DNA from 2 places in the Mesorhizobium sp. NPDC059054 genome. Region 2 is predicted to be linked to the other one. Evidence: predicted binding sites of a transcription regulator. Region 2 holds the regulator's gene; the other holds the start of a gene.
What was found. The regulator HrcA, encoded in region 2, represses chaperone genes, less so after heat shock. The targets are predictions, from matches to a motif close to GTTAGCACTCNCNNNNNGNGAGTGCTAAC.

Region 1: groES (co-chaperone GroES) is a predicted target of HrcA. The motif match lies at 12,243-12,271, and genes of this name have one in related genera.

The regions. Positions count from the first base shown of each region.
Region 1 covers NZ_JBHYHV010000002.1:947,735-962,432, reverse strand. Annotated here, with positions in the region: gene ACFWXH_RS12360 (DUF2189 domain-containing protein) at 1-407, opposite strand, end outside; gene ACFWXH_RS12355 (CAP domain-containing protein) at 604-1,125, shown strand; gene ACFWXH_RS12350 (DHA2 family efflux MFS transporter permease subunit) at 1,213-2,745, opposite strand; gene ACFWXH_RS12345 (efflux RND transporter periplasmic adaptor subunit) at 3,019-4,200, opposite strand; gene ACFWXH_RS12340 (MarR family winged helix-turn-helix transcriptional regulator) at 4,197-4,613, opposite strand; gene ACFWXH_RS12335 (OsmC family protein) at 4,907-5,431, opposite strand; gene ACFWXH_RS12330 (GNAT family N-acetyltransferase) at 5,613-6,548, opposite strand; gene ACFWXH_RS12325 (alanine racemase) at 6,667-7,827, opposite strand; gene ACFWXH_RS12320 (D-arabinono-1,4-lactone oxidase) at 7,827-9,110, opposite strand; gene ACFWXH_RS12315 (MFS transporter) at 9,124-10,299, opposite strand; gene ACFWXH_RS12310 (TetR family transcriptional regulator) at 10,458-11,093, shown strand; gene ACFWXH_RS12305 (class I SAM-dependent methyltransferase) at 11,202-12,014, opposite strand; gene groES (co-chaperone GroES) at 12,334-12,630, shown strand; gene groL (chaperonin GroEL) at 12,693-14,333, shown strand; gene ACFWXH_RS12290 (aminoglycoside phosphotransferase family protein) at 14,589-14,698, shown strand, end outside.
Region 2 covers NZ_JBHYHV010000001.1:305,122-319,819, forward strand. Annotated here, with positions in the region: gene hemW (radical SAM family heme chaperone HemW) at 1-726, opposite strand, end outside; gene rdgB (RdgB/HAM1 family non-canonical purine NTP pyrophosphatase) at 726-1,373, opposite strand; gene ACFWXH_RS01410 (VOC family protein) at 1,374-1,784, opposite strand; gene rph (ribonuclease PH) at 1,791-2,507, opposite strand; gene hrcA (heat-inducible transcriptional repressor HrcA) at 2,642-3,727, shown strand; gene ACFWXH_RS01425 (hypothetical protein) at 3,760-3,954, shown strand; gene ACFWXH_RS01430 (PQQ-dependent sugar dehydrogenase) at 4,039-5,379, shown strand; gene ACFWXH_RS01435 (Hsp70 family protein) at 5,376-6,632, opposite strand; gene ACFWXH_RS01440 (LysE family translocator) at 6,828-7,445, shown strand; gene cysK (cysteine synthase A) at 7,609-8,589, shown strand; gene ACFWXH_RS01450 (glutathione S-transferase family protein) at 8,747-9,373, shown strand; gene ACFWXH_RS01455 (RNA polymerase sigma factor) at 9,395-10,639, opposite strand; gene ACFWXH_RS01460 (YciI family protein) at 10,658-10,999, opposite strand; gene ACFWXH_RS01465 (hypothetical protein) at 11,293-11,439, opposite strand; gene ACFWXH_RS01470 (SMI1/KNR4 family protein) at 11,783-12,277, shown strand; gene ACFWXH_RS01475 (ArsR/SmtB family transcription factor) at 12,217-12,969, opposite strand; gene ACFWXH_RS01480 (DUF1127 domain-containing protein) at 13,038-13,256, shown strand; gene ACFWXH_RS01485 (NIPSNAP family protein) at 13,340-13,672, shown strand; gene ACFWXH_RS01490 (alpha/beta hydrolase) at 13,669-14,595, shown strand; gene ACFWXH_RS01495 (antibiotic biosynthesis monooxygenase) at 14,592-14,698, shown strand, end outside.

The DNA of each region.
Region 1 (14,698 bases), on a different contig from region 2:
GTGAACAGCCAGAGCAGGAAGACCGCCATCAGCATGATGCCGATGACCGCGATCGACGGCAGTGCCGGTGAATGGCGCACATCCAGAGCGCGCTTCCAGGAGGTATCCATGCCGCGTTCAAGCCGCCGCGACATCTCATAAAGGCCGATCGCCGCGAACGGGCCGACCAGCGCAAAGCCGGTCATCAGCGGATAGACGAGCTGGATGGCGTTCGAGCCGGACGACCATTGCGTCAGGATCAGGCCGACGATCGGATAGATCAGGCCGAGAAAGACATAATGCGACGGCTTGGCCCAGAAATCCTCGGCGCCGCGCTTCAATGCATCGAAAAGATCCGAGATGGTGATACGACGCACTGTCGGCATTTCGAGCCCGTGCGCGCCAGCCATGACGTGAAAACCGGCCATTACCTTCCTCCCGTGGGGTTGGAGGGCGGTCATCGCCTGGTCAAGAAGACCCAGATGGCCACCCGTGGCTGCCACTCAATGAACGTTTGGAGACTAGCAGTTTTCTGCCAAATTGTCGCACCCCCGCCATCACAGATTGTTGAGCCACAACACACTCTGCCCGCTAAAAGCCATGATCACTCTTATGGGAAGCTGAATGCCGTCCTTATCCGACCTTTCGCCGTCCGTTACTTCCGCTCCCCAGCTCCACCGCCGTGCCTTCTTCGCGCTCGCCGGTGGCGGGGTGCTCGTTGCGCTCGCAGGCTGCGGCACTATGCGGACAACCGGTGAAGGCGGTGGCGCATCATCGGCTGCTTCCGGACTGGTTGGGAAGATCCGCTCCAGCGCAGGCTTGTCGGCCATGACGGCGGACTCGCAGCTGGAACGCGCAGCCCTTCAGCAAGCGCGCTACATGGCTGGCGCCGGGCGCATGGAACATACAACCGGCTGGGGCAAGGATTTCTCCTCGCGCGTGTCCGACAACGGCATCGAAGGGGCGGCCGCTGAGAACATCGCGCAAGGCCGCATGGATCTCACCCGCCTGTTCGACATGTGGATGAATTCGCCGCCGCACCGCCGCAACATGCTCGATCCGCGATTCACACGCTTCGGCCTTGCCTACGTCACGGACGGCAAGCGGCCGGATTGGCGCTATTGGGCGCTGGTGATGGGGAAATGACGAGCGAATGGTGATTAGAGAGTAGCGAATAGTGGTTAGAGCGCAAAACTCGCCCCACTCACTATTCGCTACTCTCCATCTCGCTACTCACTCCATATGCACCGCCGGCGCGCCGCCCGCCGGCGCCTGCTTCGGCGATCTCAGCAGCAGAAGCAGCGGGATGGCGCATGCCGTGACGATCGCCATCAGCTTGAAGTCGGAGACGTAGGAGATCATCTGCGCCTGGATGTTGACGAGGCCGTCGACCTGAGAGAGCGCGGTACGGTCGCCCAGCGCGGCCGAAGGATTGGCGAGCCACAGGTTCGGGTTGAACGGATTGATGAACGCCGACAGTTCGATGTGGTTGATCTGCGTATTCTGCGTCAGTACCGCCGTGAAAGCCGAGATGCCGATCGACGAACCGATGTTGCGCACCAGCGTGAACAGCGATGTCGCGTCCGGCAGGTTGCCCGGATTGAGCGTCGAAAACGCCATGGTGGAGATCGGTACGAACACCAGACCGAGCCCCAGGCCCTGAACGATGCCAGACGTCACGATCGGCCAGGCGTCCATCTGCGGCGTGAAGGCGGACATCATGTAGAATGAATAGGCGGTGAGCAGCATGCCGACAAAGATCAGCTTCTTCGGGTCGATCATCTTCATCAGCCGGCCGACCGCCAGCATCGAGATCATCGTGCCGACCCCGCGCGGCGCCATGACCATGCCCGTGGTCACCGTCGGATAACCGAAGATGGCCGACAGCATCGGCGGCAGCAGAGCCATGCCGGCAAGCAGGATCACGCCGATGATGAAGATGAACACCAGCGAAGCCGCGAAATTGCGGTCGAGGAAGATCTTGGCGTCGATGAATGGCCGCTCTGCGGTGACTGTATGGACGATAAACACCCAGAAGCCGATCAACGCGAGGCCCGTCTCGATCCAGATTTCGGTCGAAGAGAACCAGTCGGCGTCGGGGCCGCGATCAAGCATCAGTTGCAGCGCGCCAACGCCGAGCGACAGCATAGCGAATCCGAAGAAATCGAAACCGCGCAGGCGCTTCGGAATGCTGGGAAGGAAGGCCGCCATGCCGAGGAAGGCTACGATGCCGACCGGAAGGTTGATCAGGAACACCCAGCGCCAGTTATAACTGTCGGTCAGCCAGCCACCCAAAGTCGGCCCAACCACTGGGCCCACCATGATGCCGGCGCCCCAGATCGCCATCGCCTGCCCGCGCCGTTCCTTGGGATTGATATCCATCAGGAAGAGCTGCGACAGCGGCACGATGGACGCGCCGAATACGCCTTGCATGAGGCGGAACAGCACCATCGTCTCCAGGCTCCAGGCGAGCCCGCACAAAAGCGAAAAGGCGACAAAGCCGACGACCGAGCCAAGGAACAGCTCCTTGCGCCCGAACTTGTCCGATAGCCAGCCGGTCATCGGCGTGACGATGGCCGCGGCGACGATATAGGAGGTCAGTACCCAGTTGATGGTATCGGGCGAAGCGCCGAGGTCGCCCGACATGGAAGGCAGCGCGACATTGGCGATTGTGGTGTCGAGCACCTGCATCACCGTCGCGGCCATGATGGCAACGGTGGCCAGCCCGCGGTTCGGGACTTCGCGAAAGCTTTGATCTGCGCTCATGGCAATATCGTCCAATACGGAATGATCGGTCGCCTTGCAGGCTTTCCGGGCGGCAGGCGACCCAATTCGGGAAGATGCCAGCCGTTTTGGGGGTTCAACGGTCGGCGCCCACATCGCGGCGCCTGCCGCCCGGAAACTCTTTGCGGGTCGTGAAGGGAGGTGGTTCGGCTGAACGGCGCGTTTGCACCGTCTCAACCGACATCACCCGCCAAGCGAACCCGCCGGCAAACTGATCCTCTTCGTCAAATCGCATTCCGGCTCCAGGGAGCCGGCTTACTTGGCCTCGCCCGCAAAGGCGTTGCCGAACAGGCCGCCGAAACCTCGCGAAACGCCGGTGTCGACGGTGACGGAAGCGCTCATCCCGGCGCGCAGAGCCAAGTCGGCATCCGCATTGTCGAGCTGCAGCCGCACCGGAATGCGCTGTGTGACCTTGACCCAGTTGCCGGTGGCGTTCTGGGCCGGCAGCAATGAGAACTGCGCACCCGTGCCGGCACCGATTGCCTCGACAGTCGCCTCGAAGGTCTTGTCCGGATAGGTGTCGAGCACGACCTCGGCCTTCTGGCCCGGTTTCATGCGCGTCAGCTGCGTTTCCTTGAAGTTGGCATCGATCCATGTGTCGCCGGTCTCGACCAGCGCGAACAGCGGCGTGCCGACGCTGACATACTGGCCGACACGGAAGGACGCGGCCTTATAGGCGACACCATCGTCGGGCGCTCTCACGGTCGCCTGAGAAAGATCGAACGCGGCTTTGTCGCGCGCGGCAAGCGCCGCCAGCACGGTTGGATGCTGGTCGGTGACGATGTCGGGATTGCCATCAAGAGCAGCCTTGGCGCTATCGATGCCCTGCACGGCGACGGAGAGGTCCTGCTTGGCCTTGTCGAGGTCATTGCGGGTCTGGTCGAGCGTGGATTGCGGGTTGATGCCCTTCTTCACCAGGTCAACGGCACGGTCATACTGCGACTGCGCATAGGTGACTTCGCTCGAAGCCGACAGTTCCTTGGCCTGGGCCTGCCTGTAGGCGGAGCGCAACTGCTCGACACCAAGCCGCGCATTGGCGACGGCGGCATCGGCCTGCGCCAGAGCGATCTTGTAAGGCTCGGGATCCACGGCGAACAGGACGTCCCCCTTCTTCACCGGCTTGTTGTCGGCAACGTTCACCTCGACGATGCGGCCGGGAACATTGGCCGCGATCGAAAGTGTCGCTTGCTGCAGATTGGCGTTTTCGGTCTCTTCGTAGCGGCCGCCGGTCACATAATAATAGCCGCCGGCAGCTACGAGGATGAGCGGCACAGAAACCATCAGGATAAAGCGCAGGCCGCGCGACTTTTTCTTCTGCGGAACCGCCAGCGTTTCTACGGGAGGCGGCGCTGCAACGGCCGGTTGGGTAGCTGGCGTCGGCTGCTCCATCTCGAGCTTGGCGGCGTCTTTCTCATCGATCTTGGACACAGCGTTCATTGGTGTGCACTTTCTAAGGTCTTGGCGTCGGTGCCGTCTTCAACGCCCTGGGAGGACGTTATGTTGCTGTTCAAGTTCTCGATGACCCTCTCGAGCCCCTGCATGATTATCTTCTGGTCGGCCTTCGATATGCCGGCGAACGCCTCTTCGGTAACCTCGCCGACAAAGCTCTTCACATAGACGAAGGCTTCCCGCCCCAGATCGGTCAGAAAGATCGCGCGCACGCGACGATCGTTGACGTCGGTCCGGCGTTCGACCCAGCCGCCCTGCTCCATGCGATCGAGCATGCGAGAAACACTGATCGGCTCGATTTCCAGAAACTCGGCGATACGGGCCTGGGTTGTGCCTTCCTCCTTCGCGACCCAGAACAGCAGCCGCCACTGGGCGGCAGAAAGGTGCGTATCGATCGCCATCTGCTCCAGCCGCTTGCGTAACAGCCGGCCCACCGTGTGGACCAGGAAGCCAAGTGTATGTTCCGTGTTCGAAGTCATGAGCGCGATATATAATGAGCATGCTTACTATTCAAGCGGATCACCAAAGACGTGATCGGGCAAATTTGCATGACAGCCATGCGCAGGCACGCGAGCATCCTGACAGGGATGCATGCGCGCAAGGGCATGACAAAGGGCCGAACCTGACGGTTCGACCCTGACAAAGTTTCAAACTGGACTAAGGCCGGGTGGTTCGCTGGCTGAGTTTAGGTGCTCTATTCCGCCGCCACCTGCTGCACCCTCGTGGTGAGCTGCAACTCGACAGGTGTCGGGTTGCGCAGGATGTCGAGCACCGGGCAATGCCGGTCGACAGTTTCCTTGAGCCGGGCGATATCGACCGCTGGCGCCGGGCTGTCGATGAAAACCTCGGCATTGATGCGTTGATAGCCCGGTCGAACCTGCGGGTCGACGTTGAAGAAGCCGCGCAGGTCGATGTCTCCGCTCAACTGCACCGATACGTTTTTGAGCGGAATGCCGAGCGCGTCGGCATAAAGTCGATATGTGATCTCCTGGCATGACCCGAGCGCCGCCAGAATATATTCGACGGGGTTCGGCGCCGTATCCTGGCCGGCGAGCGCCGGCGGCTCGTCGACGCCAACGCTGAACTGACGGATCGCCACGTTCGAGCGGAACCCGTCGGCGAGCTGTGAACGTGCCTGGAAGGTCACGGTCGCTTGACTGGCATCGGCGCCGAGAGCGCTTTGCGTGTTGCCGAAAACATCCTTGAAACGGAAAGTCATTGCGATCCTCGCCTCCACACGATTGCATCGAATGTTTGGAGTGTCGCGCGTCGGTTCGGTCAGGAAAAGCAAAGCGATGCCCTGCGCATGGCAGGCGCAGGCATGGTCGTGCGCTCGACACCGCGAGAACGGAACGATGTTGCAATCAGCCTCGGCCGCGCTGTTTAAAGCGCAAACAGGCCTAGAGTTCGAGGTTCCAGATCTGGCCGACGAGTTCCTTGCCGAAGGAGCTATGGCGCTCCTCCTTGGCCAGCTTGAAACCCGCGGCCTGGTAGATGCGCCGTGCCGCAACAAGAATGTCGTTGGTCCACAGGGTGAGCGTCTTGTAGCCGCGCGAGCGGGCGAAGGCGATGCACTCGTCCACCAGTCGCTTGCCGATGCCAAGCCCCCGCGCCGACGGCTCGACATAAAGCAGCCTGAGCTTTGCCACGTCATCGGACTGGTGCACGGCGAAGATCGACCCCACCACCTCGCCATTGCGCTCCGCCACCCAGGCGCGTTCCTTCTTCGGATCGTAGGACCTGACGAAATTGACGAGGATTTCGGCGACCAGCGCCTCGTAGGTTTCGTCCCAGCCATATTCCTGGGCGTAGAGCAGGCCTTGCCGGTGCGTGATCCAGCCGACGTCGCCAGTCTGCAGCGGCCGCAGGATATAGGGCACCTTGGGCTCGCCTCCATCGCCCAGCAGCCGCATGATCGTCATCATCGCCGTCACCAGCGTTTCACGGCGTTCGGCTGGCAGCCGGTCGAGCATGGTTCCAACCTCGCGATTGGAGGCTTCGTCCAGGCCGGCAAATGTTTGCCTGCCCGCCTCGGTCAGCGCGATCGCCGACTGCCTGGCATCGTCGGTCTGCGCCTGGCGTTGCACCAGCCCGCGCTCCTCGAACTTCTTCAGCATGCGGCTGAGATAGCCGGCATCGAGCCCGAGCTCGCGCCCGAGTTCGGCGGCGCTCTGGCCGTCACGCTGGGCAAGATCAAACAGGACCCGCGCTTCGCTTAACGAAAACGGGCTTTTCAGCAGCACCTCCTCCAGCAAGCCGATCTGGCGCGTATAAAAGCGGTTGAAGGCGCGTACGCAGGCAACCTGCTCGTCGCTGGGGCTGGAAAAGGCGGACATGGGAACCTCGACGGGAGTGCATTATTAGACTACGTCAACAATATTGTTGATTAAGTCAAATATATGCATGCCAGAGGCAACGATCAAGCCCGCTTGTTGCGCTTTTACGAAAGACGCTTCAGCCCACAGGCAGAACCGGCCATTGCTCGACAATACGTCCTTGCGAGAACACCGCGATGGCACCGAACTGCTGCAGTACGAACTCGGACTGGGTTGGACGCAGAAAAAAGAAATCGTCTGGTTGAAGCTTCGTATTGTCCGGCAGTGCCATGAACTGCTGGTTTGAGGATTGGCCGAGTGTCGCTCCCTCCCGCGCCCCTTCGGGAAAGATCGGCTTCGCCATCCACTTGCCGCCATAGATGTAGCAGCCGCGTCGTGGAAAACGGCCAAGCGCCTGCAACACGCGACCGACGAAAGCCGGCCCCGGCAATTTCGCCTCCACCACTTTCAGCACCGGGGTAGCAATGAAGGCGGCTGGCCGGAATCCGGTCAGACCGACCGTATCGAAGTCGCTCGGCAGCACGAAAGCCGAACCGATCGATACCTCATTAGCCTGTGTGGGTGCCTGTTTCTGCGCGCCATGCAGCAGCGCTGTCTTCGAGCCACCGGTGTTGAGTATCTGCCGCTCACCGGACGCGAGGCAAGCGATGAACGCCTGGAATGCGGCGACAGATCCCGCCAACGCTTTTTCCGGTCCGCCGAACAGGTTCGGGATATGAGGCGCATGCGCCTCGTAGCCCATGATGCCTTCACAATGCAGCAAGGGATGCTGGCGAACCCGCTGCAGCGCCTGCGACAACGCCGCCGGTTCTGCGATACCTCCGCGATGCAGGCCGATGTCGACCTCGAAGGCGATGCGCAGGTCGCATCCCAGCGTCTCGGCCATGACCATATATTGCTCCAGCCGCGCTTGCGTATCGATCAACCAGCATACGCGTTTCCACGCGTCATCCCTGCGCGACAGCACTTGCCGGACTGCATCCACCGGCATCGGCTTGCCGAACAGAAGGTCTGCTGTCGGAAAGGCCTTCAGCACCGCTTCGCTGATCGGCAAGTGGAAGGTCATGAATCGCGTCGCGCCGAGGGCATTTGCAATGCGGGAAAGAAGCGGCAGGCAGGACAGCGACTTGTCGACCAGCCTCAGCTCGAGTTCAGGTGCCAGCTTCTGCCGGGTCAGCGCGATATTGGCATCGAGTCGATCACGGTCCAGTACAAGGCAAGGCTTGAACAATCCAGCTTCGCGCAGCGCAGCCGTCATGGTCTGAAAATAGGCGTCCATCACCTCAACCCGAACAGGTCTGCCATATAAGGCGAAACGAAACGGCCCTGCGGATCGATGTCCCGGCGCACGTCCATCGCGTCCCTCCAGCGTGGATAGAGCGCCTCGAAGTCTCCTGCTTTCAGACTGTGCATCTTTCCCCAATGCGGGCGTCCGCCATATTTGCGGAAGATCGGTTCAGCCGCGCGCATGAAGGGCAACGGATCGTTGGCGGCGTCGTGATGGATCGCGATCGAGCAGGTCGGCCGCTTGTAGAAAGGACTGAGCCAGAATTCGTCGCTGGCCACCGAGCGGACCTCCATCGGGAAATAGACCTCCGGAAAGCGTTTTTCGGTCAGCTCGATGATCTCGCCCAATGCCCTCGGCCCTTCCTCGAAAGGCAGGTGATATTCCATCTCGTTGAAGCGGGTACGACGGTCGCTGGCGTAGACGTTGAGCCAATCCTGCACGTAATCCTCCGACGGCAACCTCGCCATGACCGAGCGGATGATCAATCCGCGCAGCCAGGGCGCCCAACGCAGCCCCGAGCGCAGCTTGCGCAGCGTCGCCAGTCCTTCCTCGTCCTCTTCCGGCGGCCGCGCGCTGACCGGCTTGTCGGACAGGTCACTGGCAATGAACTGCGCGTGGCCCGAAAAGGGCACGTAGTAGAATTCGGCTGAGCGGTGTGCGCCCATCATCGGTTCGAATTCGGCGAGCATCTCCCCGATCGGCAGCACCCATTTGCGGCGGTGCAGCCTGTAAGTCGGGATGTTCTTCAGCGCGACTTCCGTCAACACGCCGAAGCTTCCGAGTGCCACACCGGTGGCGTGGATCATGTCGTGATCCTTGGCCGACGTCAGTTCGCGTACCGCGCCTCGCCCATCAACGAACTGCATCGCCTGGAGCTGTGTGTGATAGGCGCCGAGCATCCGGCCCGAACCGTGTGTCGCGGTGCCGAGCGCGCCGCCGATCGCCTGCCTGTCGATATCACCCATATTGGGCAGGCCCTGGCCGATATCCTGCAGGAGCAGCATCAGCGACCCGAGCCTTGTGCCGGCGCGGACACGCGCGACATTGGCGGCTGCGTCGTGCGAAACCAGCCCTTCGAACTTCTCCAGCGACAGCATCGTACCGTCCGTCCTGGCGAGCGGCGTGAACGAATGCCCTGCCCCGACGACGCGCAGCGGGCCTGCAGCCGTCTTCACCGCCTCAACGATGCCGTCGAGGGTATCGGGATTCAAAATCCGCCGCGGCGAGGCTTCGACAAAGCCCGACCAGTTCGTCCAGCGCAAGGTATCTGTCATGGACACCCTCGGCTCAGGCGACAACGCGACGGCGCGTCAAGGCGACGAACAGGCCAAGCAACGCGATGGAGGCGATGACGCTGGCAGCCGCGAATTCCGGCACCGCACGGAAATCCACTTCCTCGATGAGCAGCGAGGCGGCGACAGGTCCAAGCGCCAGTCCAAACAGCTGCGCGGCCGGCACAAGAAGCGCCGTCGTGCGCGTCTCGTCAGAGGTGATCGCCAATCGGATCTGGTAAGGAACGATGAAGAGCAGGATGAAACCCATGGCCAGCGCGGCTGCCCAGAAAGTGGTCAGGGCCGGACCACTGGCCAGCGTGACGCACGCAAGCACGGCAACGATGCCGACGGCAGTGATGGCCAGCCGATAGTCGATGCGCGCCTCGAAGACGGTTGCCGTCATCGCGCCCAGGATCTGCGCAGCCAAACTCGCCGAGACGATCAAGCCGACCGTGCGGCCGTCGATACCGTATTGTGCGCCCAGCGGTTCCAGGAAAGCCCAGACAGAGCCGAAGAACATGAAGTAACAGAAGATGCAAAGCAGTGCGGTGATGGCGCCTGGCGTCAACACATTGGCGAAATGCTCATCCTTCGGCAGGTCCGCATAGTCGTCGGGCACTGCGCGTGCAACGGCAACCGACAGTCCGCAAACCACGGCCAACGTGACGAAACCGCCGCTCGCGCCATAGGCCGGGATGACGGCAAGCGCCAGCAGCAGAGCCAGAACGCATTGCGCCAAGGTTTGCAGTGACACGAAATAGCCGCCGATACGCTCCGCCCGGCGCGAACGCGCGATCAATTCCGTCGCGACCGCCACCAGACCACCCTCGGCGAAGCCCGCAACGGCGCGGGCGGCTATCAGCATGTTGGCGTTCGCCGCATAGGCTGTCCACATATTGGCCAATGCCAGCAGGAGAAGCAGGATCGTGCTTTTGCGACGCATGTTGCGCGCTGAGAGAGCCATCGCCACGGTGGCCGAGCCGATACCGATGGTGATCAGTTCTGCAGTCGCCACCAGCGCCAGCTCATCGCCGCCGACATGGCCTTGCGTGAACAGCGCGCCGAGCAGCACCGGCTGCAGACCAAGGATCAGCAACCCGACGGAGCCGATCCACAAAGCCGCAGCAAGCTGCCCGCGCGTCGGATTGCCGACCAGCCAATCCTCACTCCCTGGACGGGCAGGATCCATCGAGTCCACAGGCGCCTCCCAACGTCCGTTGCCTCAACCCAAAAGCTGACAATCAACCAGCATCTTGAAAACTGATACTTTATCATCTTTCCTGTCAACGTGAATTTGCCGACCAGGATCGGTTGGCCAGGATTTGTTGAAATGTGGACAACCGGCGCATGAAACAGGCCAGGCGTGCAGCCACCGGATCGCAGTTGCGGCGCCGCCCGAAACAGGAGCGCAGCCGCGAGCGCATTGACGCAATCCTGGCCACCGCCAAGCGGCTGATCGGCGAAAAAGGCATAGACGCCGTCACCATGAAGGAAGTCGGCGCACTGGCCGGCGGACCGATCGCCACCGTCTATCACTACTTCCCGAACAAGTCCGCGATCCTGGCCACGCTCTACGAGCGCTTCTCGGAAGTGACGCGGGCGCGCCAGCGGGAGATCGTCGTTGGCATCGACGGACTGGAGAGCATGATCGCAGCTTCCGACCGGATGCTCGACGACTATTACGACCGCGTCGCTGGAGACCCCGCCATCCAGGACCTGCAGAACGCCATCCAGGCCGACAAGGCGCTGCAGAATCTCGACATCGCCGAGACGCATCATCAGGCCGATGTCTTCTGCGATCAGCTTATCCATTTGCTGAAGCCGGAGCGGCGCGAAGAGTTTCGACGCCTGGTATTCCTGTTCTTCCAGCTTGCCGGCGGCGTCGTGCGGCTGGCGCTGACACAGGACAAAACGCAGGGGCAACGCATGGTCGACGATTACAAATCGATCATCCACGGCCAGTTGCGCGCATTTTTCGACTAGGGCAATTCCAGGAAAGTGCGCAGCGGTTTTCCGTCCGGAATTGCGTGAAAACCGTTTCCGAGAAAGACGGAAACGACGTCTCAGAGCGCTGAAGCGATATTCCCTCGCTTAGGTCACAGCCACGATGACGTGAGCCTGAATTTTGGCGGCGACTTCACCGTGCCCATGCCTTTCCGCGATCGCAGCTTCGGCATAGTCAGTGGCAGCGTCCAGTTTTCCTGCCTCCCTGGCTTCGATTTCGTTGCGAAGAGGCGTTCCCTGACAATACGCCACGGCCGGGAGACGGGGCGAGGACGCGCGGCTTTGTTCGGCTTTCGTCTCGATCATCAGACGGGAAAAACCTGCGCCTTCGAGTTCGCCACGGATCAGCGCCGTATCGTGGTAGCCGTGCGGCGTGCGCGCCAGGAAGCGCGGCGGATCGTTCGGAAAAATCCTTGCAAGAGCGTTCGTCACATCATTCGCAAACACGTTTTCTTCGATGCGATCCCATACGTTGAACAAAAAATGCCCACCAGGTTTCAGGACCCGCCTTGCTTCACGGTAGCCCGCCGGACGGTCGGGGAAAAACATCGCGCCGAACTGACAACAAACGACATCAAAGACCGCGTCTTCAAAAGGCAGTGCCAAAGCATCCGCCTGGCGCCATTTGATGCGACTGTCAGGAGGTTGCCTGGAAGCGGCGTAATCCAGCATCGACTGATTGAGATCGGTCACGACATAGCTTGCGCCAGCAGACAAGTTCGGCGCCAGTGCGCGTGTGACGACCCCGGTGCCTGCCGCGATTTCCAAAACGGCGTTCGGCGAGAGGGACGCGGCCCGTTGTGCAAGATCGGCTGCGTACGGCTCGAAAATCAACGGCACCATATAGCGGTCATAGTTTTCCGGGACCGAACCGGCGAACACCTTATCTGCTTCCTGCATGGCCACCACCCGCGGTCCATCCGACGGCCGAGATTAGCATATTTCTTGTCTGCTTGGATCATGCGCCCGACAGGCAGCCAAACAGTCTTCGCCCGGCCTCTACAGATCAAGATCGCTTGCGATGAATCCCCGGCTGACAGCGCAACCGGGACAAACGACAATTTTCATGCGGCCAGATGCCGCGCCGCGCCTTGACTCTCCCCGGAGGCGGGATTATCTCACCGCCACGTTAGCACTCACCCATAGCGAGTGCTAACCGAAGGTCCGGCAGGGCCGGACGGAGGAAATTCTTTCTCACCTTTCGCACCGAGGAAATCAAATGGCAAAGTCGAAGTTCCGCCCGCTTCATGACCGCGTGGTCGTTCGCCGGGTTGAATCCGAAGAAAAGACGGCTGGCGGGATCATCATCCCCGACACCGCCAAGGAAAAGCCGCAGGAAGGCGAAGTCATCGCCGTCGGCTCGGGCGCTCGTGACGAGGCCGGCAAGCTGGTTCCGCTGGACGTCAAGGCCGGCGACCGCGTCCTGTTCGGCAAGTGGTCGGGCACCGAAGTGAAGCTCAATGGCGAAGACCTTCTGATCATGAAGGAATCCGACATCATGGGCATCATCGGCTGACCACCAGCCTTTCATCCGCACCATCCAATCTTGATTTCGGGCGCAAAGCCCAGGAGTAAAAAATGGCTGCTAAAGAAGTAAAATTCTCCCGTGATGCCCGCGAGCGCATGCTGCGCGGCGTCAACATCCTCGCCGATGCGGTGAAGGTGACCCTCGGCCCGAAGGGCCGCAATGTCGTCATCGACAAGTCGTTCGGCGCCCCGCGCATCACCAAGGACGGCGTCACCGTCGCCAAGGAAATCGAACTTGAGGACAAGTTCGAGAACATGGGCGCCCAGATGGTCCGCGAAGTCGCTTCGAAGACCAACGACATCGCCGGCGACGGCACCACGACCGCGACCGTTCTGGCCCAGGCGATCGTTCAGGAAGGCGCCAAGTCTGTTGCCGCCGGCATGAACCCGATGGACCTGAAGCGCGGCATCGACCTCGCCGTCGTTGAAGTTGTTTCGGCGCTTGGCAAGGCTGCCAAGAAGATCAAGACCTCCGAGGAAGTCGCTCAGGTCGGCACCATCTCGGCCAATGGCGACGAGTCGGTCGGCAAGATGATCGCCGAAGCGATGCAGAAGGTCGGCAACGAAGGCGTCATCACGGTTGAGGAAGCCAAGACCGCCGAGACCGAGCTGGAAGTCGTTGAAGGCATGCAGTTCGACCGCGGCTACCTGTCGCCGTACTTCATCACCAACCCGGACAAGATGATTGCCGAGCTCGAGGACGCCTATATCCTCCTGCACGAGAAGAAGCTGTCCAACCTGCAGGCCATGCTCCCGGTTCTCGAAGCCGTCGTGCAGACCTCCAAGCCGCTTCTCATCATCTCGGAAGACGTCGAAGGCGAGGCCCTGGCCACGCTGGTCGTCAACAAGCTGCGCGGTGGCCTGAAGATCGCCGCCGTCAAGGCTCCGGGCTTCGGCGACCGCCGCAAGGCCATGCTGGAAGACATCGCCATCCTCACCGGTGGCCAGGTCATCTCGGAAGACCTCGGCATCAAGCTCGAGAGCGTGACGCTCAACATGCTCGGTAAGGCCAAGAAGGTCCGTATCGAGAAGGAAAACACCACGATCGTCGACGGTGCCGGCAAGAAGGCCGAGATCCAGGGCCGCGTTGCCCAGATCAAGCAGCAGATCGAAGAGACCACCTCGGATTACGACCGTGAGAAGCTCCAGGAGCGTCTTGCCAAGCTGGCTGGCGGCGTTGCCGTCATCCGCGTCGGCGGTGCGACCGAAGTGGAAGTGAAGGAAAAGAAGGACCGCGTCGACGACGCCCTGAACGCCACCCGCGCTGCGGTGGAAGAGGGTATCGTTGCTGGCGGCGGCGTTGCTCTGCTGCGCGCCACCCAGGCCATCAAGTCGGCCGGCGTCAATGCCGACCAGGCTGCTGGCATCGCGATCGTCCGTCGCGCCCTTCAGTCTCCGATCCGTCAGATCGCCTCGAATGCCGGCGCTGAAGCCTCGATCGTTGCCGGCAAGGTGCTCGAGAACAAGGGCGCGACCTACGGCTACAACGCCCAGACCGGCGAATACGGCGACATGATCGCCTTCGGTATCGTCGATCCGGTCAAGGTCGTGCGTACTGCCCTGCAGGATGCCGCTTCGGTTGCCGGCTTGCTGGTCACCACCGAAGCCATGATCGCCGAAGCTCCGAAGAAGGACGCTCCGGCTCCGGCCATGCCTGGCGGCATGGGCGGTATGGGCGGCATGGACTTCTAAGTCCGGCCAACCGGCTCAGTTTGCAAAGGGCGGCAGAAATGCCGCCCTTTCTCTTTTTTGACGTTGTTTACCGCCAAGGATAGCGCTTCCAGCACCGGAAAAATTCTCATGATCTGCTGGTAAGTGCCGGCAATGATATGGTTTTTTAACGAAATCCGTCTACGGCTGTCCTTCTCAGGCAATGTACGGGAAAGGGCGGCAGAAATGTCGCCCTTTCTTCTTTTGCAAGGGTACCGACACGCACCAGGGACAGCCATGCCGGGCAAATCCGGAATCACGGTCGAGATCGATAAGGCGCTGGTGCGGCGACTGATCGACACGCAATTTCCGCAGTGGGCCCATCTGCCGATCCGAAAGGTCGAGCC
Region 2 (14,698 bases):
CTCATAGGCCGGCAGGCCGCGAGCCGCGGTGATTTCCTGCGTCAGCTGATAGAGGTCGGCTGCGTGATCACCATCCGGGATTTCGAACTTCCTTGCTGCATGCAGCATGTGGAAGGGTGTGCCTTCCTCGATCGTGAGCTGATAGAGCGACAGATGATCGGCGGCATGGCCGATCGCTTCCTCGAGCTCCGCTTCCCAGGCTTCCGGCGTCTGGCCGGGGCGAGCGTAGATCAGGTCGAAGGAAAGCCGCGGGAAGATCTCGCGGGCGAGCCCGATGGCGTGCAGCGCCTCCTCGACATTGTGCAGCCGGCCGAGGAATTTGAGGTCGCGGTCGTTCAGCGCCTGCACGCCGAGCGAAACACGGTTGACGCCCGCGCTGCGATAGCCGCGGAAACGTTCGGCCTCGACGGAAGACGGGTTGGCCTCCAGCGTCACTTCGATGCCGGCCGGTACCGTCCAGTTTTTGGCGACCGCATCCAGAACGGCACCGACGGTTTCCGGCTTCATCAGCGATGGCGTGCCGCCGCCAAGGAAGATGCTGGTCACCTGGCGCGGGCCGGTACGTTCGCGCATCGTGGCAAGCTCGGCCTCGAAGGCACGCGTGTATCGTTCCTGGTCCACCGGCTGGTGGCGGACATGGCTGTTGAAGTCGCAATAAGGGCATTTGGCCGCGCAGAACGGCCAATGAATGTAGACGCCGAAGCCGGGCGACCGATCCAGCAGCATCAGGCCGAACCCAGCCTTGCGCGGGCGAACTTCTGGAAGGCGCGGGCGCGGTGCGACAGCGCCTCGGCCTGGCCGGGTTTCCAGCCATGTTTCTGCTCGGCGGTCATCTCGCCGAAGGTCTTGTCGTGCCCGTCGGGGCGGAACACTGGATCATAGCCGAAGCCAAGATCGCCACGCGGTGGCCAGACCAATGTGCCTTCCGCTTCGCCGCGGTAATATTCGGCCTGGCCGTCCGGGAAGGCGAGGCAGATAACAGCCACGAAGCGTCCCGAACGCTGCGCTGCTTCGGTCGCCTTCACTTCCTGCAGCGCATCTTCGGTCTTCTGCATCGCCATGCCGAAATCGCGGCTGCCGTCGGGCTTTTCGGCCCAGTTGGCGGTGTAGACACCTGGTGCGCCGTCAAGCGCGTCGACGCAAAGCCCAGAATCGTCCGAAAGCGCCGGCAGACCGGTCGTCTGCGCAGCGGCAAAAGCCTTGATATAGGCGTTTTCCTCGAAGGTCGTACCGGTCTCGTCCGGCTCCGGCAGGCCATATTCCTTGGCCGATTTCGCCTCGAAACCGAAAGGTGCCATCAGGTCGGCGAATTCCTTCAGCTTGCCGGCATTGTGGCTGGCGACGACGATCTTCTTTCCATCGAGCGAATGCATTTACAGCTTCCAGATCTTGGGTTCGGCGAATTCCAGCGAGTTCCCGGAAGGATCGCGCAGATAGATGGAGCGGCCGCCTTGCGGCCATTCGAATTCGGCCTCGATGGCGACGCCATGCGCACTCAGATGCGCCTTCCAGCGATCCAGTTCCTCGGCACTTGCCGAGAAGCAGAGATGGCCGTGACCGGTCGTGCCATGCGGCGGCACCGGCAAACGAGCATCGGGCGCTGGTGGATGCCGCGTTGCGTCCGCGTTGAACAGCAGCAGCACGCCCTGGCCGCAGCGAAAGAACACATGCCGGCCTTCAACCTTGCCGATGCGCTCCAGGCCGATGACATCGGCATAGAACGCTTCCGCTATCTCCAGATCGGTGACGTAGAGCGCGGATTCAAGGATGGCGGCAGGCTGTATCACGCTTCAGGCCACCGCCATCTGCTGCAGGGACACCAGGCGGGAAATGCCCTTCTTGGCCAGGCCCATCAGCGCCGTGAACTGCTCTTCCGAGAAAGGTTCACCTTCGGCCGTGCCCTGGATTTCGACGATCCCGCCCTTGCCGGTCATGACGAAATTGGCGTCGGTGCCGGCGGAGGAATCCTCAAGATAGTCGAGATCGATGACCGGCTGGCCGTCATGGATGCCGCATGAAATGGCGGCGACATGGTCTTTCAGCACCTTGTCCAGCTTTACCATCTGGCGTGCTTCCATCCAGCGCAGGCAGTCGTAGAGCGCCACCCAACCGCCGGTGATGGAAGCCGTGCGGGTGCCGCCATCGGCCTGGATGACGTCGCAGTCGACGGTGATCTGGACCTCGCCCAGCGCCTGCATATCGACCACGGCGCGCAGCGAGCGGCCGATCAAGCGCTGGATTTCCAGCGTGCGCCCACCCTGCTTGCCTGCGGAGGCCTCGCGGCGCATGCGATCGCCGGTCGAGCGTGGCAGCATGCCGTATTCGGCCGTCACCCAGCCCTTGCCGGTGTTGCGCATCCAGCCGGGCACCTTTTCCTCCAGGCTTGCCGTGCACAGCACGTGCGTGTCGCCGAATTTGACCAGGCAGGAGCCTTCGGCGTGCTTGGAAACGCCGCGCTCGAAGGAGATCGCACGCATTTCGTCTGGCTGGCGTTTGGAGGGGCGCATCAAAGGTCTTTCTTCTTGGTTTTGGAGTCGTGGCCGGCTTGTAGCTCCATGGAAGACCGGGCGCAAAGGAAAACGGGTCGCTTGCGTCGCACCGGCTGCAATCTATATCCTTGTCTTCGGAGATTTAGCGCCCGATGACCAAGCCCATCGTTGATCCGATCATGCAATCGCCGGCCTTTCAGCCGCTTGATATCCGTTCGCGCGACATCTTCCGGCGCATCGTCGAGTCCTATCTCCGGGACGGCGAGCCGGTCGGCTCACGCTCCTTGTCGCGTATTCTGCCCTCGTCGCTGTCGCCGGCGACGATCCGCAACGTGATGAGCGACCTCGAGCATCTTGGGTTGATCTACGCGCCGCATATTTCCGCAGGCCGGCTGCCGACCCAGCAGGGGTTACGTTTCTTTGTCGATGCTTTCATGGAGTTTGGCGATCTCACCGGCGAGGAACGCCGTTCCATCGAGGCGCAGGTGAAGGCTTCGGGCGAGGGCATGTCGCTCGAACACATGCTGACCGAAGCCAGCCAGATGCTGTCCGGAATGTCGCGTGGTGCAGGGCTTGTCCTGGCGGCCAAGGCAGAAGTGGCGCTGAAGCATATCGAGTTCATCCAACTGGAGCCGGGCAAGGCTTTGGCGGTGCTGGTCTCACAGGGTGGCGATGTCGAAAACCGCGTCATCGACCTGCCGGCCGGCATCACGCTTTCGCAACTGCATGAGGCTTCGAACTTCCTCAACGCCCATATCCGCGGCCGCACGCTCGCCGAGGCACGCGGTGAGATTTCAAGGTTGAAGGAAGAAACCCGCACCGCGCTCGATACGCTGTCGCAGGATCTGGTCGAAAAAGGCCTTGCCGTCTGGGCAGGCACTGAAAGCGGCTTGCCGGCGCGCCTTATCGTGCGCGGTCGTGCAAATCTGCTCGAAAACGTCACCGCTCAGGCCGATATCGAGCTCCTGAAGCGTTTGTTCGAGGACATGGAAACCCAGGATGGGTTGATCCAGTTGCTCGACCTCGCCGAACAGGGCTCGGGCGTGCGCATCTTCATCGGTTCGGAAAACAAGCTGTTTTCGCTGTCGGGCTCGTCGCTGGTCGTCGCGCCCTATCGCGACAAGGACGCGCGCGTGGTCGGCGCCCTCGGCGTGATCGGCCCGACGCGGCTCAACTATGCGCGCATCGTGCCGATGGTGGACTATACGGCACAGCTGATTTCGCGCATGCTGCGGTAGTTAGCCGAGACTGCCAGCCAGGAGGGAACACCATGGCGCTGGAAGAGATCAAAGCCCGTATCGGCCTGCTTCTGCAGGAGATGGTCAACCAGCCGGAAGACGAGCACGAGATCCAGGAGCAGTTGCGCGAGAAGTTCTCCGAACTGCGTGCGCTCGGCTTGCCGCTGCCGGCCGATCTTGTCGAACTGGAAAAGCGGCTGGAAGCTGACTTCGGCGCCGAGGCCTGAAGGGCGGTCGTTTTTCACGGTCAGTTGTGATGCGCTGACGCGTCTCCCATCCTATCTTCGTCGTGGCGGTCGAAGGAGGATGATGTGAAACGTGCTGTCGCAGCCTTGCTGGTTCCGTTCTTTGTAGCGCCGGTTTCTTCGGCTCTCGCCCAGCAATCCGAAGTTCTGAAAGGGGAGGCCGCCTTCGGTGGCTGGCGCGCCGACAAGCCCGGCATCCGGCGCTTGATAACCCCGCAGGATCTTCCGAAACCCTATGTGTCCGATTCCGCTTCGAACAGCCCCAGCGAGGTCCGGCGCCCGAAGAATGCGGAGCCGAAACTGCCCGCCGGCTTTTCGGCCGAACTGATCGTTTCAGGCATCAGCAATCCGCGCGCGGTGCGCGTTGCCCCGAATGGCGACATCTTCGTTGCCGACAGCCGCGCTGATCAGGTTCGGCTCTACAGGCTTGGCACCGGTGGCGCCAAGCCTGCCGAAGAATCCATCTACGCCAAGGGGCTGAGTTCACCCTACGGCATCGCTTTCTATCCACCGGCCAAGCCGCAATGGGTTTATGTCGCCAACACCGACAGCATCGTGCGCTTCCCTTACGAGGAGGGCGACCTGAAGGCGTCCGGAAAACCCGAAACGGTTGTCACGGACATTCCTGACGGTGGCCATTGGACCCGCGACATCGCCTTTTCGCCGGATGGCACCACGCTTTATCTGTCGGTGGGTTCGGCTTCCAATGCAGCAGAAGACCTCGGAGATCCTCCCGGGGGTCCCAAGGCATGGGCCGCCAACGAGGCGCTTGGAGCTGCATGGAGCTACGAACGCGGCCGCGCCGCCGTCTTTGCTTTTGACGCCGACGGCAAGAACAGCCGCACCGTGGCCACCGGCCTGCGCAACTGCTCGGGGCTTACCGTCCAGCCGGCCACCGGCGAACCCTGGTGCGTGGTCAACGAACGCGACGCGCTGGGCGACAATCTTCCCTTCGAATACGCAACGTCGGTAAAGCAGGGCGCCTTCTACGGCTGGCCCTGGTATTATATCGGCGACAATGAGGATCCGCGCCATGCCGGAACTCGCCCCGACCTCGCGGGCAAGGTGACAGTGCCGGACGTTCTGATGCAGGCGCATTCGGCGCCGCTGGGCATCGCCTTCTACGAAGGCAATCAGTTCCCAGCCGAATATAAGGGCGATGCCTTCGTCGCCTTGCACGGTTCGTGGAATCGCGGCGCGCCGACCGGATACAAGGTGGTGCGGCTGTTCTTCAAGGATGGCAAGCCGACCGGCGAGTACGAAGACTTCATGACCGGTTTCGTCGTCTCCAACGATGCTGTGTGGGGCCGACCGGTGGGCGTGGCGGTGGCCAGGGACGGTTCGCTGATCGTCACCGAGGACGGCAACGGTACCGTCTGGCGTGTCTCTTACAAAGGTAAAGGCTAGGCAAATTTGCGGCGTGCGTCGAGCGCAAGGCCGAGGCCGACCGAACCGAACGCATCGCCCTGCACCACCTTGGCGTCGGGCACCAATCCCAGGATGCTGCGCCGCGCCATGGGGATGGCGGTCGAGCCGCCTGTCAGGAATACGGCAGTGATGTCCGCCGGCTTCACGCCGGCATCGGCCAGAGTATCGGCAACCGTTTGCGTGACGCGACCGACCTCGTTGTGGATGGTGCCCTCCAGGCCTTGTTTGGTCAATTCCGCCGAGAAGTTCGCGCCGGGCAGAACCACCTCCACTGTTGCCTCGTCCTGGTCGGTCAGCGCGATCTTCGCCCTTTCCACCTTCGTGGCGAGCGCATGCCCGAAACGGTGTTCGACCACTTCGATCAACCTGTCGACCAGATCGGCCCGCGCGGCCTCGTAGCGGATCTGGCGCAGATCCAGCATGGCCTTCGGCGTGTAGAGCAGATTGATGCGCTGCCAGGTGGCGAGATCGACGAAATAACCCGCCGGCAGGTTGCGCTTGCCGTCCTTTGTCGGTGTCAGATAGCCGAGTTCGGACATGACACTGGCTATGCTGAGCAACCGGTCGAAATCGGTGCCGCCGATGTGGATACCGCGATTGGCCAGGATGTCGCCCTTGCGGTCGCTGGCGGCGGAACGCTCCGGTGACACCCGCACGATGGAGAAGTCAGACGTGCCACCGCCCATGTCGACGATCAGGGCGAGTTCTTCGCGGTTGAGCGTATGTTCGTAGTCGAGGGCTGCGGCGATCGGCTCAAATTGGAAGTCAATATGCTTGAAGCCTTGTTTGCGGGCTGCCTTTTCCAACTGGCTCTGCGCATCGGTATCTGCGGCGTCGCTCTCGTCGACGAAACGCACGGGTCGGCCAAGCACCACATTTTCCACCGGTTGCCCGGCATGGCTGTCCAGCCGCGCCTTCAGGTGGGCGACAAAAAGGCCGATGATATCGGTGAAGGCCAGCGTGCGTGCCTGAATGCGCGTCTTTTCATGTGCCAGCGAAGAACCCAGCACGCTCTTCAGCGCGCGCATCAGCCGGCCTTCGACGCTATCCGTATAATCGCTGATGGCACGGCGGCCGAACAGGGTGTTGCCGTCTTCGAAATTGAAGAAGATCGCTGAGGGCAGCGTCGCATTGCCGTCCTCCAGCTCCACCAGGCGTGGCCGGCCGTTTTCGATCACGCCAACGGTGGAATTGGAGGTGCCGAAGTCTATGCCGCCGAAAGCCGGTCGCATCGTCTCGTCCTGGATGTTTGCGTAAAAGGGCGCGACCTGTCGGTGCGGGTCGCGGCGGGACCGTGCGCGTACAGGAGCCGGGTCGAAATGTCGATGCCTTTTCAGGAAATTGTGAGTGGCTGGACCAAACACTGTGCCATTTCCAGGAGGCTGGCTTCCATGCGATAAAGCGCCGGTGTTCCCGAGGTTTTCGCGATGACCCTTGCCGGATTTCTTGCCTATTCCGCCGCCCTTGCGGTCGCCGCCGCCATCCCCGGTCCCGGCGTGACGGCGCTGGTGGCGAGAGCGCTCGGTTCCGGCTTCCGCTCATCTCTGGCAATGTCATTGGGGCTCGTGCTTGGCGATCTGACCTATCTCACCGCGGTCGTGCTCGGTCTTGCGCTGGTGGCGCAGAGTTTCGGCATGGTGTTCCTGGTCATCAAATGGCTGGGTGTGCTCTACCTTGCCTATCTCGCCTGGAGTTTCTGGACGGCCGGCATCACGCCGGAAACGGTCGAAGCCCGCAAGGGCAGGGATGGTTTCGTTCCCTCGGTACTGGCCGGCCTTGCCGTCACGCTCGGCAATCCGAAGACGATGATCTTCTACCTTGCGATCACGCCGACCATCGTCGATCTCAAATCGCTGACCTTGGCCGATTACGGCATCCTGGCTGCCATCACCGCCGTCGTGCTGCTCATCGTCCTGGTGCCGTATTTGGCGCTTGCGGCCAAGGCGCGCTGGTTCCTGCGTTCGCCGCGTGCATTGAAAGCGTTGAACCGTACGGCAGCCGGCTTCATGGTTGGTGCCGCGGCAGCGATTGCCGCCCGGTCCTGAGGGTGTTTGCGCAAAGCTGAACCTGAATCCGGGATAATCAGGAAAACTGTTCCAGCCACCTGTTGTTTTCAGCACGCTGCCCACTCGGATATAGTCGGGTGGCGGCCTATCTTCCGTTGGTGAAAAGCCGCATAAGGCAGCCTCGTTTCAGGGAGCGAAATCAATGAACAAGCCTGTAACCTCCGCACGTGTTCCCGGCCGCGGCCGCATCTACAATTCGATTACCGAGACGATCGGCGATACCCCGCTGGTCAGGCTGGACAAATTCGCGAAGGAAAAAGGCATCGTCGCCAATCTTCTCGCCAAGCTCGAGTTCTTCAACCCGATCGCTTCGGTGAAGGACCGCATCGGCGTCGCCATGATCGAGACGCTGGAGCGCGACGGCAAGATCACCCCCGGCAAGACGGTGTTGATCGAGCCGACCTCCGGCAACACCGGTATCGCGCTGGCTTTCGCCGCCGCCGCCAAAGGTTACAAGCTGATCCTCACCATGCCCGAAACCATGTCGGTCGAGCGTCGCAAGATGCTGGCGCTGCTCGGCGCCGAACTTGTGCTGACCGAAGGGCCGAAGGGCATGAAGGGCGCGATCGCCAAGGCCGACGAACTGGCCGCCTCGCTGCCGGATGCCATCATTCCGCAGCAGTTCGAGAATCCGGCCAATCCCGAGATTCATCGCGAAACCACCGCCGAAGAGATTTGGAACGACACCAAGGGCGAAGTCGACATCTTCGTCTCCGGCATCGGCACCGGTGGCACCATCACCGGCGTCGGCCAGGTAATCAAGAAGCGCAAGCCTTCGTTGCATGTCGTGGCCGTTGAGCCGGAAGCATCGGCGGTGTTGTCGGGCGGCCAGCCCGGCCCGCACAAGATCCAGGGGCTCGGCGCGGGCTTTGCGCCGAAGATCCTCGACACCACCATCTATGACGAGATCGTCAAGGTCTCCAACGAGGATGCTGTCGCCAATGCCCGCCTCGTTGCTCGCCTGGAAGGGGTGCCGGTTGGTATTTCGTCTGGCGCCGCGCTGCAGGCCGCGATCATTGTCGGCTCGCGGCCGGAGAACAAGGGCAAGAACCTTGTCGTTGTCATTCCGTCCTTTGCCGAACGCTACCTCTCGACTGTACTTTTCGAAGGGCTTGGCACGTAAGTTTTTTCTCTTGTGGCCAGCGGAGCGGAAAGGCGTTTCCCGTCCCTGGCCCCTGTGAAAAATCTGTTGGCCTTACTGTTGCTAGCTTGAGTGCTGTGCCTCGGCCAGGTCAAATCCACTCTGGTCCGAACGCCGGACCAGGGAGGAGCAGCAAAAAATGTATAAGCTTTACACGCGCCCGGGCTCGGGCGGGTTCGTGATTGAGGCCGCACTCAAGCTGGCCGGCGTTCCCTTCGAACAGATCGATGTGCCAAAGAAACCGGAGCCGGATCCAGAGTTTCTCAAGATCAGCCCGATGAACCAGGTGCCGGTGCTGGTTCTGCCGAGTGGTCATGCCCTCCCCGAAACAGTGGCGATCTCGCTTCTGCTCGCTGAGTTGCACCCGGGAAAAGGGCTTGGTCCGGTTGCCGGCGAGCCGGGCAGGGCGGATTTCCTGCGTTGGATGGCGTTCATGGCGACCGCCATCTACATGGCCAATCTGCGCTACTATTATCCGCACCGTTCGACCACCGACGCTGCCGGCATCGCCGCAGTCAAACAAGCGGCTGTTGCCGAGATGGATAAGGAAATCAGTATTTTGGACAGTGCGCTGACCGGCCGTGATTGGCTGGTGAGTGACAGCCGTACCATTGCAGACATCTATATGCTGATGATGGTTTGCTGGTATCCGGACACGGATAAGGCGCGTCGGGCCTGGCCGAATGTCGAGCGGGTCTGCGCCAGACTACGCGTTGATCCCATGCTTGCCGCGCTCAATGGGCGCCATGAGATGTGGCCCTCCTGATCAGCCTGAAGGGTAATTTGTTCAGTTCAGGAGCGTCGCCTTCTTTGCGGCCAGGAACCGCCGCACTGCTTCATCGCGCTCCAGTCCGATCGCCCTTTCGTAGGCCAGTCGCGCCTCATCCCACCGGCCGAGTTCGGTGAGCAGCCCAGCTCGCGCTGCCCAATAAGGCTGGTAGTCATCGATGCGGCGGTCGTCGGCGACAGTGTCGAGTTCGGCCAGCCCGGCGGTAGGCCCATCGGTCTCGCCGACAGCAACCGCGCGGTTGATGGTCACGACTGGTGAGCCGGCAACCAGGGCAAGCGCATCGTAGAATTGTCTGAGTGCCGCCCAGTCGGTCCTGCCGGTCAGGCGGCGGGCGATATGCACGGACTGGATTGCCGCTTCGATCTGGTAGCGGCCGAGGCTGGAGGAACGGCCTGCGCGCTGCAGCAGCGCGTCCGCTTCCTCAATCAGCTTGGTATTCCATAAGGTCATATCCTGCTCGCTGAGTGGCACGAAGTCGCCTTGCGTGCCTCGGCGCGCCTCGCGTCGCGCTTCAGCATAGAGCATCAACGCGAGCAGTGAGAGAGCTTCCGGCTCTTCCGGCATCAGTTCGGTCACCAGCCGGCAAAGCCAGATTGCCTCGGTCGCCAGGTTGCGGCGGCGCGTTTCGGTACCGGCAGGATCGGTCCACCCTTCGGCGAAGGCAGCGTAGACAGCCTCGAGTACTGCCGACAGCCGCTCAGGTAGTTCCGGCAGTTCAGGAATGCGGAAAGGGATACCCGCTTCTCGGATACGGGCCTTGGCGCGTACGAGCCGCTGCCCCATGGTGGCGGGTGAGATCAGAAAGGCGGACGCGATGGTGGCGGCGTCAAAGCCGAGCACCGTCTGCAGGATCAGCGGCGCGCGCACGCCTGAATCGATCGCTGGATGAGCGCAGGCAAAGATCAGGCCGAGGCGATCGTCCGGCAGCTTCTCGCGCATTGCCTCTTCCTCCATTTCATCGCCGATGAGCTTGAGATGGGGTAGTGCCGCCTCGCGTGTCTGGTGTCGGCGATGCTGGTCGGTGGCGCGGCGGCGCGCCACCGCGAGAAGCCAGGCTTCGGGATGTTGGGGGACACCCGTTTCGGGCCATCTTGCGAGCGCCATCGCAAAGGCGTCTGCGAGCGCGTCCTCGGCGCCGGCAACGTCGCGCGAACGCGCGGCGAGGAAAGCGACGAGCTTGCCGTAGCTTTGGCGGGCGGCCGCTTCAGCCGCCGCCCGGGCCGTCTCCGTGGCCGAGGCCATCGCGCCCTGCCTTGCTGCTCAGTGGGTCGGCCAGATCGGGCGCACCTCGACTGTGCCATGGCTGGCGGCAGGGCATCGCGCAGCCCAGGAAAGTGCCGCGTCGAGATCGGGAGCCTCTATAAGATAGAAGCCGCCGAGCTGTTCTTTGGTGGTAGCGAACGGGCCGTCGAGCACCTCTGTCTTGCCCTCGCGGACCTTGACCGTGGTGGAGACGTTGGATGGCTGCAGCCGCTGGCCGACCACCATGGCTCCGGCCTTCTCGAGTGCAGCATTGTAGGCCATGTAGGGTTCCGACATTACCCCTTGCATTTCGGGGGTCATCCTGGCGAAGGCCGTTTCGTCGACATGGATCAGAAGCATATATTGCACGACAATCTCCCGAGTTTCGAAGGCCGCGTCCTTGCTGGCCGCACGAATGTCGCGCGAGCTTGCCCGATTTCGACAGGCGATGCCGAAAAAATCTTCAGCCCCTGTTGGAAAAACGAAAACCGCCGGCGTGGGAGAACACCGGCGGTTTGAAGATCGGGAAGTTGTTTCAATTGCAGCGTCTCAGGGGCGTGCAGCAATCCCTGGCCGCAGCGGCCGGTAGGTGGTCGTGCGTTGTTCGGCAGCGGGACGGGCGACCCGGCTGTCGTGACGGCTTTCCAGTGTCATCAGTGGGCGCTCACGCCGAGCGTGTGGGTGCGGCGAGCACAAGCCGGACCGGGACCGCGCATGTAATGGCGCTCGGGCCGATAGGTTGGCGCGATGAATTCGCGGATGGCGGCGGCGTAGCCTTTGAACTGGCTGAAGATGGTCATTCGTCTATTCCCTGTCCCGATTTTCGGATGTCCCGTCCGATTGGGTGCATCCTAGCGAGAAGGCGTGAATAGTCGGTGAACGGGATGTTAATCTTCGGGCGAAACCTCTACGAATCATGGCCGCAAAGTGGCGGATTCACGGTGTTTTGGCGCCATTTGACGCCTTTGTCAGTGCTGTGACTTTCGCGCCACAGAAGCTTTCGTTTGAGACTCGGAAAAACGCGGTTCGGTTTCGGCCTTCGGCTGCGAAATACGGAAATGCTCACCTCGCTGCGGGAGTTGCCGAAGGGGCTGCTTCCTCACTACGCTGCAGGCATGAAACGCGATCTGTGGGAACGTGCGAATGGAGCTTTGGCGCTTTATCGACGCCGTCAATCAGGCAGGGGAGAGTCCCGCGGAGCCACGCGACCTGCAGCGGTTCGAGGAAACGACGGGAATCTTCCTTCCTGACGACTATTGCGCATTTCTGCTGGCCTGCGCCGGCGGCAGATGTCTCCAAAAAGTTTCGTTTGATTTTCCGAACGGGGTGTGGGCCGGATATGTGCTGGACGTTGGCGGCCTGCAGAAGGATCCGGTTTATTCGCTGGTCCACAACCGGAGATTTCCGCCATGGCCTCTGCACAATGACCTGCTGTGGATCATGAGTGACCATGGCGGAAATCCCATCTGCCTCCGGCTCGATGAGGGCAATGAGGGGAAGCTCTGCTTCATCGACCACGAACTCGCGCCCGAGGATGACGATTGGACCCTGGAGGAAGCCAGTTCCAGGGACTGGGGTTACGTGTTGCCCCTGGCGTCGTCGTTCACGGAGTTCGTCAGGAAGCTCCGGCGCAAATAGTCGACTTGGCTAACCTCCAGGAATGCCTTCTCGAATGCCTGACGACCTTTCGGTGAAAAGGTGACGACGCGGCTATCCTTTTCTCGGCGCGCCCATTTCTCGGCGAGGATCTTGTCGAGGATCGCAGCACCCAGCTGCCCGGCCAGATGCGAGCGGCGCACGCTCCAGTCGAGACAGTCGCGGCAGACCGGCCGGCGCGAGGGACCTAGCCTCTCCGCGTCGATTCCGATTGCGATGAAATGCGAGGCACCGTTCGGGCCGAGCCGAATCTCCTGACCGTCGCGTACCAGGATGTCGCGGGCGAGAAACGTGTCCATCATCTTCACGGCGTGTTCGCCGGCAAGATGGTCGTAGCAGACACGCGCTTCGCGCATTGCCGGTTCGCGCGGGCCGGGGCGAGCGCGCTTGGGCCCGACACCGGCTGCTACGCCCATGATGGCCTCCAGCATGGAGGCTACCTGCGGCCCAGCCAGGCCATAATAGCGATGACGACCCTGGGCGGCGACGGTAAGCAACCCGCCTTCGATGAGCTTGGCCAGGTGCGATGATGCCGTCGGCAGGGTGACGCCACCCTCCAGCGCCAGCTCGCTTGCCGTCAGCGCGGCGCCTGCCATCAACGCCGTCAGCATGTTGGCGCGGGCAGGGTCGCCGATCAGGCTGGCGATACGGGCGATATCCGGTCCGTCTTTCATAGTTCGATCCCCATCAAAGCATTGACGCAAGAAAAGCACTAATTTGCGAGCAGTTCAAGGAGACGACGATGACCAGCCTGTCTCATCCTGTCAGTGCCGATGTCGGCTACGCCCGGTTCCGCTTTCGCTGGGTCGCACGCGGGCAGTGGTCGCTGCTGATGCGCCGTTATGACTGTTATCTGCAGCGGCTGGAGCTTGCCGAACTCGACGCATGGCAACTCGAAGACCTTGGCCTGGCGCCCGAAGATATACGGCGCGAATGCGCAAAGTTCTTCTGGCTGCCGTGATCGTATCCCGCGTTTAGTCCCATTTCCCAGCCGATGTTTCGATCGCGATCGAAGTGTCGATGCCCCTGCCGAAGGAGATCACCATGACCATCACCTGCTTCATCCGATACGAGATCGATCCGTTCAAGAAGGCGGCGTTCGAGGAATATGCCCGTAACTGGGGGCAGGCGATCCCTCGCTGCGGCGCGGACCTGATCGGCTATTTCGCACCGCATGAAGGCTCTGCCACGACAGCCTATGCGCTATACAACATCGAAAGTCTGGCGGCCTACGAAGCCTACCGCGCCCGCCTTGCCGCCGATCCCGCAGGCAAGGCCAATTTCGAGTTCGCCCGGCGCGAAAACTTCATCCTCAAGGAAGACCGGATTTTTCTGAAGCTGGCATCAGCGCCGCATGCAGCGTTGGTTAAGCCGTGACACCGGGCGAGGCCACCATACTCGACGGACGGGCCGGCGAACCTCGATTGCTGGTCAGGCGCGTCGCTTCGTCGGGACCAAGCGTCATCTACGTCCATGGCGCGACATTCCCGTCGGCACTGTCAGTCGCGTACCGGTTTCACGGCCATTCCTGGATGGACGATCTGCACCGGCGTGGTTTCGACGTATGGGCCTTCGATTTTGCCGGCTATGGCGGGTCCGACCGTCCGGCCTACTTTGCGCGCTCGCCTGCTGGCCGGCAGCCAGGAGGCCGTGCGCCATGGGCCCGCCAGCAGCTTGGCCGGGTCGTCGCGCATGTCCTGGCTGTTACGGGTGGCGCGCGGGTTTCCTTGATTGCCCATTCGTGGGGTACTCTTGTCGCGGGACTCTATGCGGCGACACGGCCTGGGAACGTGGATCGCCTGGTCCTGTTCGGGCCGATCGCCCGGCGCGACGTCGCAGGCGATAGGGCAGCCCATGTCCCAGGCTGGCGGCTGGTGTCCATCGCCGATCAATTGTCGCGTTTTGTCGAAGACGTGCCTTCGGGGCATCCGCCTGTCCTGATCGAGCCGGAACTCGCATCGTGGGGGCCGGCCTACCTTGCCACCGATCCTGGCAGTGCGGCGCGCACGCCACCTGCTGTGCAGGTGCCCGGCGGTCCCGTGGCTGACATCGCCGATGCCTGGGCCGGCCGGATGGTCTACGATCCCGCGCGGATCCAGGCGCCGACACTGGTAGTTCGCGGTGCTTGGGATCGCGTTTCGGACGACGCGGACGCCGCTTGGCTGATGGACCGGTTGGGAGGCCGGATCAAGCTCGATCGCAAACTTCCGAAGGGCACCCATCTGATGCACCTCGAAACTGGCCGCGTGGCGTTGTTTGAAACGGCCGGCCGCTTCCTCGCAGGAGAAACAAACCCATGATCGCTGTTATCTTCGAAGTCACCCCGGCCGAGGGCAAGCGCGACGCCTATCTCGGCATTGCCGCCAATCTGCGCCCGTTGCTCGACGGCATCGACGGTTTCAT